Regions from separate parts of the Lacrimispora sp. YZC11 genome, predicted to be linked through region 2. Evidence: a T-box and tRNA genes for the amino acid it is inferred to sense, from the RefSeq annotation. Region 2 holds a T-box; the other holds one or more tRNA genes.
What was found. A T-box is a leader RNA that pairs with one kind of tRNA and senses whether it is charged. The one in region 2 lies ahead of thrS (threonine--tRNA ligase), so its partner is inferred to be a tRNA-Thr.

Region 1 (4,845 bases), on a different contig from region 2:
AATACATATTTGGCCTTTCTATATCGGCTATTGCCATATCTGATATATACATTGCGCCATCAGGTCCGAAAACAACATCAGTGGGCCTGCTCAAACCGCTTTCTTCAGGAAATCCCGATTTATTTATCGCAAATGTTGATATCTCCCCACTAACAATATTAACTCTCATGATCCTATGGCCTACGCCTGAATGTATATATTCATTAGACTCTTCATATTGGACTCTGCCAAAACATGCAATATAAATATCTCCTATAGGACCAAAATCCGGCGTTTCATTAAAATCAAATCCCATGATAGTAGAACCTGTTGGAAAAACGGCAGTTGGGGCAGGCGGGGCAGATGGAATTGTTTCAAGCAATAATTCTGGTTTTCTACCCCTAATTGGTGTAAATCTAGGCATTGTCACTGGTTCCCCTCCTGAGTAATCTGGCCAGCCATACCACGCGCCTGTTTTAAATAAAAACAATTCATCCAATGCATTGGCAATCGGTCTGCTTCCTCTGGTATCCATACCTTGATTTGATATAATCAGCCGGTCTGAGTTATCAAATTTCATACAAAATGGATTGCGAAGCCCCCATGCAACCAGTTCTATATTAGAGCCATCCAAATTTGCTCTTAAAACACTACCTGAAGCTAAACGTGTGCCCCTTCTAACTTCGTATTGTTGTATATTAGGAACTCCAAAAGGAGAAAAAGATCCGGTAATAGCCGACTCCATAGCTGGTATCATTACATTTTTTGTTTCAAAATTAGCTTGGTTAAGAATTATATAAGAACCTGGATAATCGTGAAAATACGGATGATCAAAAATCCAGTTATTATCTAGTCCTACTACACCAGAATTTGTTGCTGTTCCCTGCCCAAAATAAATTTTCTCATTATTACTAACCTCGACCCGGTTATTACTAAAGTCCCCAAAACTTGGCAATCCCTTTATAATATCTTGTCTCGTTCCATTGGGATTAATTACTGTTACTACTCCTTTATGCGACACATAAATGTATCCATTTTTATAATTTATCCCCGTCAGAGGAACGTTAAAGCCTTCAGCAACCACTTCCATGCCTTCATTACTTATACGTATTACTTGAGGATTCATGGTGACCAGTCCGGAATCAGCAATTAACATATCCCCCTTTTCCGTGAAAACCATACCAATAGGTGCATTTAATCCTTGAGCAAAAATTTCTATTTGATAACCGATAGGTACACTTATTCGATTGGGATCAAGTTTTCTCTGTATATAAGGGACTTGTTGCGCGTATAACTTCTGCAGATAATTATTGGTAGCGAAATTCACCTTTGATCTCCGCTTTTATATTATTTATAATATATGATAAGTTTTTTAACACGGTGACCACTAAGTCTCGGGTTTGATTCGGATTATCACCGAAAGGACAACCCGCTTTTCTTTTGCCTCTTTCAATACTTCATCTGAAATCCTTTATCTTCCAACAGCGGAATTCGTACTGCCTGGAAGCTGTCAATCCTAATGTAACGGTCCTGTCTTAAACTGTCAATCAGGCGGTCTATTTCATCTTCCCGCCCCTGCAGTTCCATTTCCACCCTCCCATCATCTAAGTTTTTCACCCAGCCTGTGAGGCCAAGGCCCCGGGCAAGCTGCTGGGTCCGGAAGCGGAATCCCACCCCTTGTACCCGCCCGCTGACATAAACGTGCTTTCGGATTTTATCCCATTTTTCCATCACGGTCACATACCCCCCTGACATCTTCCGGCGACAGGGTCTCTCCTTTATTTAATAATAACATCTCATCAAAGGCCTTAACCGTCCATGGACAGTTCATGATAGAAAATTAACCCTTAAGAGATAAGATTTCTCTCTTGTAACTTTTCACTAATTATAGCTTTTTATGTAAGCTTTGGCAATCCTTCCATAATTTAAGTTTTTTTTCATGAAGGGGTTGATTTTTTACAGCTTAACTGTTATACTATCAAAGGTTTAGGCCTTATAATAAAAAACCGGATTGCTTCCGTAGCGCAGTTGGTAGCGCAACGCATTCGTAATGCGTGGGTCGGGGGTTCGAGTCCCCCCGGGAGCTTAGCAAAAAGCCTTGATAATTCAAGGCTTTTTTTCTTTCTATAAAACTTTTTTCTTTCTTAAAATCCTATTTTTTCTCAATCCCACCACTTTCCCACTATCTTAATTTTCTTACTTGCCCCAGCTAAATCAGCTTGTGTCCATCTCCTATCACCTAGCCTTGAAGAGAGTAATAACCTTTATATCGAAATAAATCCTAAAATGAGTATACTGCGCTTGCTCTTTTTGCAGTTAGCAGGCTTTATATCTTTTTTACACATAATAAGCATTAATAGGAAGGTTTTTACCAGCTATCCCCGATTTTATGAATCAGTTTGAGTATGCCAAATTATCTATACCCGATGGCAGTTTTAATCTGGCTGATGATTTACCCTATGATAATGAAAGTAGATTTTCAAAGTATTATAAATGTTGGCAAAAATCCAAAAGGGTGTTTGTTACATGGATTACTAACTGGTTTATAAAACCATTTACCATGTATGCAATCGCCTCACTGTTTATCTTTGTAATTTTAAAAGTGTTCATCTCGCCAGATTTGGCAACGGAATATCTGGCAGGCGCGGTACTTTTGGGAACTGCCCCATGTACTGCGATGGTTTTTGTGTGGAGCAGCTTAACGAAAGATAGATGCCCTACCTCTTTTTTATAGAGTGGCAAATATGAATTACACCATTATCTTGAGATAAGGCTGGTACTATTACTATCATATCCTCGTATATTGCTACTTCTAAAACTTGACCTTTTTGGAATACTGTGTGAGACATACACACATCATTTAGATTAATGGACATGCCATTATAATTGATTAGATTGATTGCTTTTAGAGTATTATCTTTATTCATGTGGCTTCCCTTTCTGCCACCCTGCGTAAATATCATAATATGATACAAGCAGATTGCAAAGTACTTTATTAGGCGGGCCCGGAATACCGAAGCCCGCTCTTATCATTAACTATCTTTAATACTCGTTATACTCTTCGTAATCTTCATACTCATCATACTTTTCACGTTCGTCACATTCATTTTCTTTACGTCTGCATTTTCTGCAGCCGTCTTTAAAGCCTCTCCAGTAAGCTTCTTTTAATGCTTTTCCGAACCATTCGCAGTCCTTATCATGATCACGTTTCTTTTCGCATTCGCATTCACGTTTCTTTTCGCATTCACATTCGCGTTTCTTTTCGCATTCACATTCGCGTTTCTTTTCGCATTCACATTCGCGTTTCTTTTCGCATTCACATTCGCGTTTCTTTTCGCATTCACATTCGCGTTTCTTTTCGCATTCACATTCGCGTTTAGGTTCGCACTTTTCAAAACATTTGCATCTACATTTTAAAGTTTCACTACTCATATACTTAGACTCCTTTCATGCTGAACTCACAATATTATATGGGACAGGTAGACAAGGTGTGAATTACGAGAATGGCTATAGATACTCCAAATAGAAAGGCGGGCCGGAGTTCCGGATACCCGCCAAAATTATATCGCCTGCTATTAAAGTTTTTACAGTCTTTTTTTATTAGCAGTCACACCGGTCTCTGTCACACCGGTCTCTGTCACACCGGTCTCTATCACACCTGTCTCTGTCACACCTGTCTCTGTCACACCGATTATCGCAGTCGTTATCAAAATTACATCTGCATCCGAAATTACAACATCTATTAAATCCGCATCCGAAACATCTATTAAACCCGCATCCGAAACATCTATTAAACCCGCATCCAAAATTGCATCCACAACATCTATTAAAGCAGCACATATATTATATACCTCCCTTAGCTAAGATTGTACTATAATGTATGAGCTAAATAGACAAGGCGTGAAATTGAGGATTGCCCTTCTATCATCCAACCAATCCCGGATACTACATCACCCCGTCCTGATTTGTCAATCGAACACATAAACAGAATGTACATAACAGAAAAAGCGAGCCCCAAATACAGGTACCCGCCTTTTACTAATTTATTACATTGGTGTGAGCGTTATGGGTTAAAAATTGACTCCGTCCCTGCGCTCCATTCTGATTGATACCTACAACTCATGCTCCAACTTAAGCCCTGCTACGGGTTAAAGCAATCGTGCATTACACCTCACTGCATTGCGCTAATAGCAATCATGATTTTTACTAATTGATCTTATAGCGCCTCTTTACCCCCTGAAAAAAATTAATCGATATGTGCCACAGCACGAATTTCAATCAGCTGGTCGGGAAACGACATACTTGATACACCCACGAGAGTGCCAGCTGGTCGGTGATCACCCACATACTCCTTAAAAATTTTAATGCATTTTTCAAAATGTTCTTGCGGGTCTATTAGAAAAATCTCAATCTCAGCAATATTTGATTTTGTAGCACCAAATTCTGCAAGCACTCGATCAAGATTCTCTAATGTTTGTTTCGTCTGTACCTCTATATCTCCCTCTCCAACAAATGTGCCTTGCATATCATGGGAGAATTGCCCCGAAATGTATAAGATGCCGTTAACGCAGTAACCTTGGGCAATACCGTGTTCGCCTTCCCATGGAAGGCCGTGATTATAGGTTTTAATACCAGTCATAATTATCGCTCCTTTACTTTAATGTGAGCTTAGTATATACTAAGTTCAAATATAAAAAAAGTACGTACTTTATTGAAAGGTACTATTTGAAAGGATAGTGTAAGTATGGGTATGGCTGATTTTAATGGCATAGTTAAAAATATTCAAGATACCCCTTTTGGTTATACAATGTCAGTGATTGGTGGAAAATGGAAAATGGTTATTATATACCTTTTAGCTGAAAACCA
Region 2 (4,845 bases):
GGTGTGACCCCAGAATCGTGCCTTATCATAAACTGGAGCTGGACCCTTCTTCCATGGTATTCCATTACGGACAGGAGATGTTTGAGGGTTTAAAGGCATACAAAACAGAGGACGGCCGGGTCTTGCTGTTCCGTCCGGATAAGAATATTGAACGTGCAAACAGAAGCAACCGCAGGCTTTGTATCCCGGAGATTCCGGAAGATTTGTTTTTAGAGGGATTAAAAACTGTTGTGAGCGTGGATCAGGACTGGATCCCCACAAAACCGGGAACATCCCTTTATATCAGGCCCTTTGTGATTGCCACCGATCCCTTCCTGGGGGTCAGGCCTTCCAATACCTACAAGTTCATGATCATTTTATCTCCTGTTGGGGCCTATTATGCCAGCGGTCTTGATCCGGTCAAAATATGGATCGAGGATGAATATGTGAGAGCGGTAAAGGGCGGCATTGGTGAGGCAAAGACCGGTGGAAATTATGTTGCTTCCCTGGCTTCCCAGGTTAAGGCCCATGACGAAGGCTATTCCCAGGTGTTATGGCTTGACGGCGTTTACCGGAAATACATCGAAGAAGTAGGAGCCATGAACATCTTCTTTAAGATCAACGGCGTGGTCATTACACCGGAGTTAAACGGAAGCATCCTTCCAGGTGTTACCAGGGATTCTGTTATTGCTCTTTGCAAAGAATGGGGAGTGGCTGTGGAAGAACGTAAGATTTCGGTTGATGAAGTGGTTGCTGCAGCAAGATCCGGAGCAATGGAAGAATGCTTTGGCACAGGTACGGCAGCTGTTATATCCCCGGTTGGTGAGCTTCGGTTTGAGGAAGAGAGAATGTCTGTGGGAGGCGGTAGGATCGGAGAATTGACCCAGAAGCTTTATGATGCCATTACTGGTATTCAGCTGGGAAAGGTAGAAGGACTGGAAGGCTGGACTGTGGAAGTAAAATAAAATCTTTTTAAGTATTTAACCGGCGGGGCTGTAAAAAGCGCCGCCGGAAGCTTTGAAGAACGACAGAAAAAAAGGGAGCCGGATATGACAGCGGTACTGATAAAGGCAGTTGCATTTGTATCAATTATTATTTTGGGATACCTGCTCAAACGGGCAGGTTTTTTTCAGGCAAAGGATTTTTACCTGGTTTCCAGTATTGTGATCAAGATCACTCTTCCGGCAGCCATTGTTTCTAATTTCAGCAGGATCACCATGGATTATTCCATTCTTTTTATATGCGCAATTGGATTTTTGTGCAATTGTGTGACGGTTGCCGCCGGGTATATGTTGGATGCCCGAAGATCAAAGGAAGCAAGGGCCTTTGCAATGATCAACATGTCCGGATATAATGTGGGAAACTTTACCATGCCTTTTGTACAGAGCTTTTTAAGTCCGGTTGGATTTGCGGCGACAAGCCTGTTTGATGCCGGGAATGCAGTCATGTGTACTGGAATGACGTATACTCTGGCCAGCATAGTGATAGGAGAAGAAGAAAAGCCTTCCGTAAAAAAGGCGGTGCTTAAGCTGTTTTCCTCGGCTCCTTTTGATGCGTATGTCATTATGACTCTTTTAAGCATATTAAATATAAAGCTGCCTACTGTTTTGATCACCATTGCGGATACGGCAGGAGGGGCCAATGCGTTTCTTGCTCTTTTAATGCTTGGTATTGGTTTTGAGATCCGTATGGAAAAGGAAAAGATGAGCCACATTTTTAGAATATTAGGGGTAAGGTATATCATTGCGGTTTTAATGGCAGTTGGATTTTATTGCCTGACTCCTTTTGATCTGGATGTGCGCCGGGCGCTGGCGATCGTGTCTCTTGGCCCTGTATCGTCGGTGGCGCCTGCTTTTACCGGCGCTTTAAACGGAGATGTCGAGACGGCAAGCGCAATCAATTCTCTGTCAATTATAATCAGCATAGCTGCGATTACGGCAGCCCTGATCATTCTTTTGTAATATTTTTTTTAATGACGCTTGACAAACGGCTTAACCGTGTTATAATCTAAAGTTATAAAGCAATATAGAAAAAGCATTGACAAGACAAGTATCATATCAGGAAAGGTCAGAGAGAGGCGTGTTTGGTGAGAGCGTCTTACGGGAATGATATGAGAAGACCAGCTTGGAGCGTCCCATAATGGGGAACGGTGATTCCGTTATCATCATAAGAAGTGGTTTGAACATTTAATTTGTTCACTCAAGTAGGGTGGAACCGCGATTTCTTTGAATAGAATCGTCCCTTTCTGTATGGAAACATGCAGAAAGGGGCTTTTTTTATTTTAATCAATGAGGCAAAGGGAAATCCCCCCTTTGACAAACAAAACATTTAACAATAATAGGTAAAGGAGATTGATGGCAAATGAAGATTACGTTAAAAGATGGCTCAGTCAAGGAATATGAACAAGCAATGTCAGTGATTGACATCGCTTCTGATATAAGCGAAGGCCTTGCTAGAAATGCCTGCGCAGGCGAGGTGGATGGAAAGGTTGTGGATTTAAGGACCGTCATTGAAGGGGACAGCAGTTTAAGCATTCTCACGGTCAATGATCCGGCAGGACTTTCTGCTTACCGTCACACGGCAAGCCATATCATGGCACAGGCCGTAAAAAGGCTGTATCCCCAGGCAAAGCTTGCGATCGGGCCTTCCATTGAAAATGGTTTTTACTATGATTTTGATATCCCTTCCTTTTCAAGAGAAGATCTGGATAAAATCGAAGATGAGATGAAAAAAATCATAAAGGAAGGGGTTAAAATTGAACGTTTCACCCTTCCAAGAGAAGAAGCAATTCAATTTATGGAGGAAAAGGGCGAACCTTATAAGGTAGAGCTGATCCAGGACCTTCCCCAGGGAGCAGAAATTTCCTTCTACCGCCAGGGAGAGTTTACAGACCTTTGTGCAGGACCTCACCTTATGAGCACAAAATCCATCAAGGCATTTAAGCTCACTTCTTCCTCAGGAGCATACTGGAGAGGCAGCGAGAAAAACGCCATGCTAACCCGTGTATACGGAACTGCTTTTGCCAAAAAGGATGAGCTGAATGAATACCTGGAATATTTAGCAAACATCAAGAACCGGGATCATAACAAGCTGGGCCGTGACATGGAGATTTTCGCAACGGTTGATGTAATCGGCCAGGGACTTCCTCTTTTGATGCCAAAGGGTGCAAAGATTGTTCAGACCCTGCAGAGATGGATTGAGGATGAGGAAGAGAAGCGGGGCTATATGAGAACAAAAACCCCTCTTATGGCAAAGAAAGACTTATATATCATTTCCGACCATTGGGATCATTACAAGGAAGGAATGTTTGTTCTGGGAAATGAGGAAACGGATGATGAAGTATTTGCCCTCCGCCCAATGACTTGCCCGTTCCAGTATTATGTTTATAAACAGAGCCAGAAATCCTACCGTGACCTGCCATGCAGATACGGCGAAACCTCTACTCTGTTCCGCAATGAGGATTCCGGCGAGATGCACGGATTAACCCGTGTCCGCCAGTTTACCATTTCCGAAGGCCACTTAATCGTGCGTCCTGATCAGATTGAAGAGGAATTTAAGGGCTGTGTGGATCTGGCAAAATACTGTCTCACAACACTTGGCCTGGAAGGCGACGTAACTTATCAAATGTCCAAATGGGATCCAAATAAAGCGGATCATTATCTGGGAACACCGGAGATGTGGGATGAAGTGGAAGGCATGATGCGCAAGATCCTTGACCACATCGGAATCGAATATACGGAAGCTGCCGGAGAAGCGGCGTTTTACGGGCCTAAGCTGGATATTCAGGCAAAGAACGTATATGGCAAAGAAGATACCATGATCACCATTCAGCTTGATATGTTCTTAGCAGACCGCTTTGATATGAGTTTCGTGGATAAGGATGGAACAAAGAAACGTCCTTATATCATTCACAGAACTTCCATGGGCTGCTATGAAAGAACCTTAGCATGGCTGATTGAAAAATACGAAGGAGCATTCCCGACATGGTTATGTCCGGAGCAGGTACGTGTCCTTCCGATCTCTGAAAAATACCATGATTATGCCGGAAAAGTTGCGGCTCAGTTAAAGGAAAACGGTGTTCTTGCAACGGTTGATGAGCGTGCAGAAAAAATCGGATACAAGATCCGTGAGGCACGTCTGTCAAAGCTTCCATATATGCTGGTAGTTGGGCAGAAAGAGGAAGAAGAGGGAGTAGTGTCTGTCCGCAGCCGCTTTAACGGTGATGAAGGACAGCGTCCGCTTTCCGAATTCATTGATGATATCTGCCGTGAGATCCGCACAAAGGAAATCAAAAAGGTAAATGTAACAGAAGAAGCAAAATAAAATCTAAACGCTCAAAGCATGGGTATGAAGCGGGAGGAAATATTCGTGAGAATATTTTCCTTCCGCTGCGTGCATACTAGTCCTGAAACATTATCTTAGGTAAGAATGCCAGGAGGAAATAAGCCATGACAAAATTAGATTGTAATGTAACAAGCTGTCTCCACAATTCAGATAATTATTGCTGCAAGGCCGCCATCATCGTAGAAGGATCCCAGGCAAAGGACAGCTATGAAACCTGCTGCGGAAGCTTTGATGAGAATAAGGACGGTTCCTTCCATAACTTATTCAAGACCCCGGAAAGCCGTCTGGAAGTGGACTGCGAAGCCACCAACTGCGTTTACAATGAAGGCCGTCACTGTTCGGCAGAGCATATTGGAATCGCAGGAGACGGTGCGAGCGCATCAGAGCATACGGAATGTTCAACCTTTAAAACCAGATAATAATTTAAAAAATAAGATGCGCCAGGAGAAGTTCCTGACGCATTTTGTTTCAGAAGACAAATGGATTACAAAATCATGACAAAGGTTCCGGCCGTTATCAAAA

Region 1: it has a tRNA-Thr gene. The T-box ahead of thrS (threonine--tRNA ligase) is inferred to sense a tRNA for this amino acid. The anticodon was not compared.

Annotation. Positions count from the first base shown of each region.
Region 1 covers NZ_BAAJYQ010000016.1:579,653-584,497, forward strand. Annotated here, with positions in the region: gene AC27IJ_RS18000 (PQQ-dependent sugar dehydrogenase) at 1-1,306, opposite strand, end outside; gene AC27IJ_RS18005 (acylphosphatase) at 1,429-1,710, opposite strand; tRNA gene AC27IJ_RS18010 (tRNA-Thr) at 1,993-2,065, shown strand; gene AC27IJ_RS18015 (arsenic resistance protein) at 2,369-2,713, shown strand; gene AC27IJ_RS18020 (hypothetical protein) at 3,022-3,411, opposite strand; gene AC27IJ_RS18025 (hypothetical protein) at 3,564-3,785, opposite strand; gene AC27IJ_RS18030 (RidA family protein) at 4,226-4,618, opposite strand; gene AC27IJ_RS18035 (winged helix-turn-helix transcriptional regulator) at 4,724-4,845, shown strand, end outside.
Region 2 covers NZ_BAAJYQ010000005.1:30,324-35,168, reverse strand. Annotated here, with positions in the region: gene AC27IJ_RS03295 (branched-chain amino acid aminotransferase) at 1-944, shown strand, start outside; gene AC27IJ_RS03290 (AEC family transporter) at 1,029-1,940, shown strand; T-box leader at 2,008-2,225, shown strand; gene thrS (threonine--tRNA ligase) at 2,341-4,302, shown strand; gene AC27IJ_RS03280 (DUF1540 domain-containing protein) at 4,428-4,742, shown strand; gene AC27IJ_RS03275 (EamA family transporter) at 4,808-4,845, opposite strand, start outside.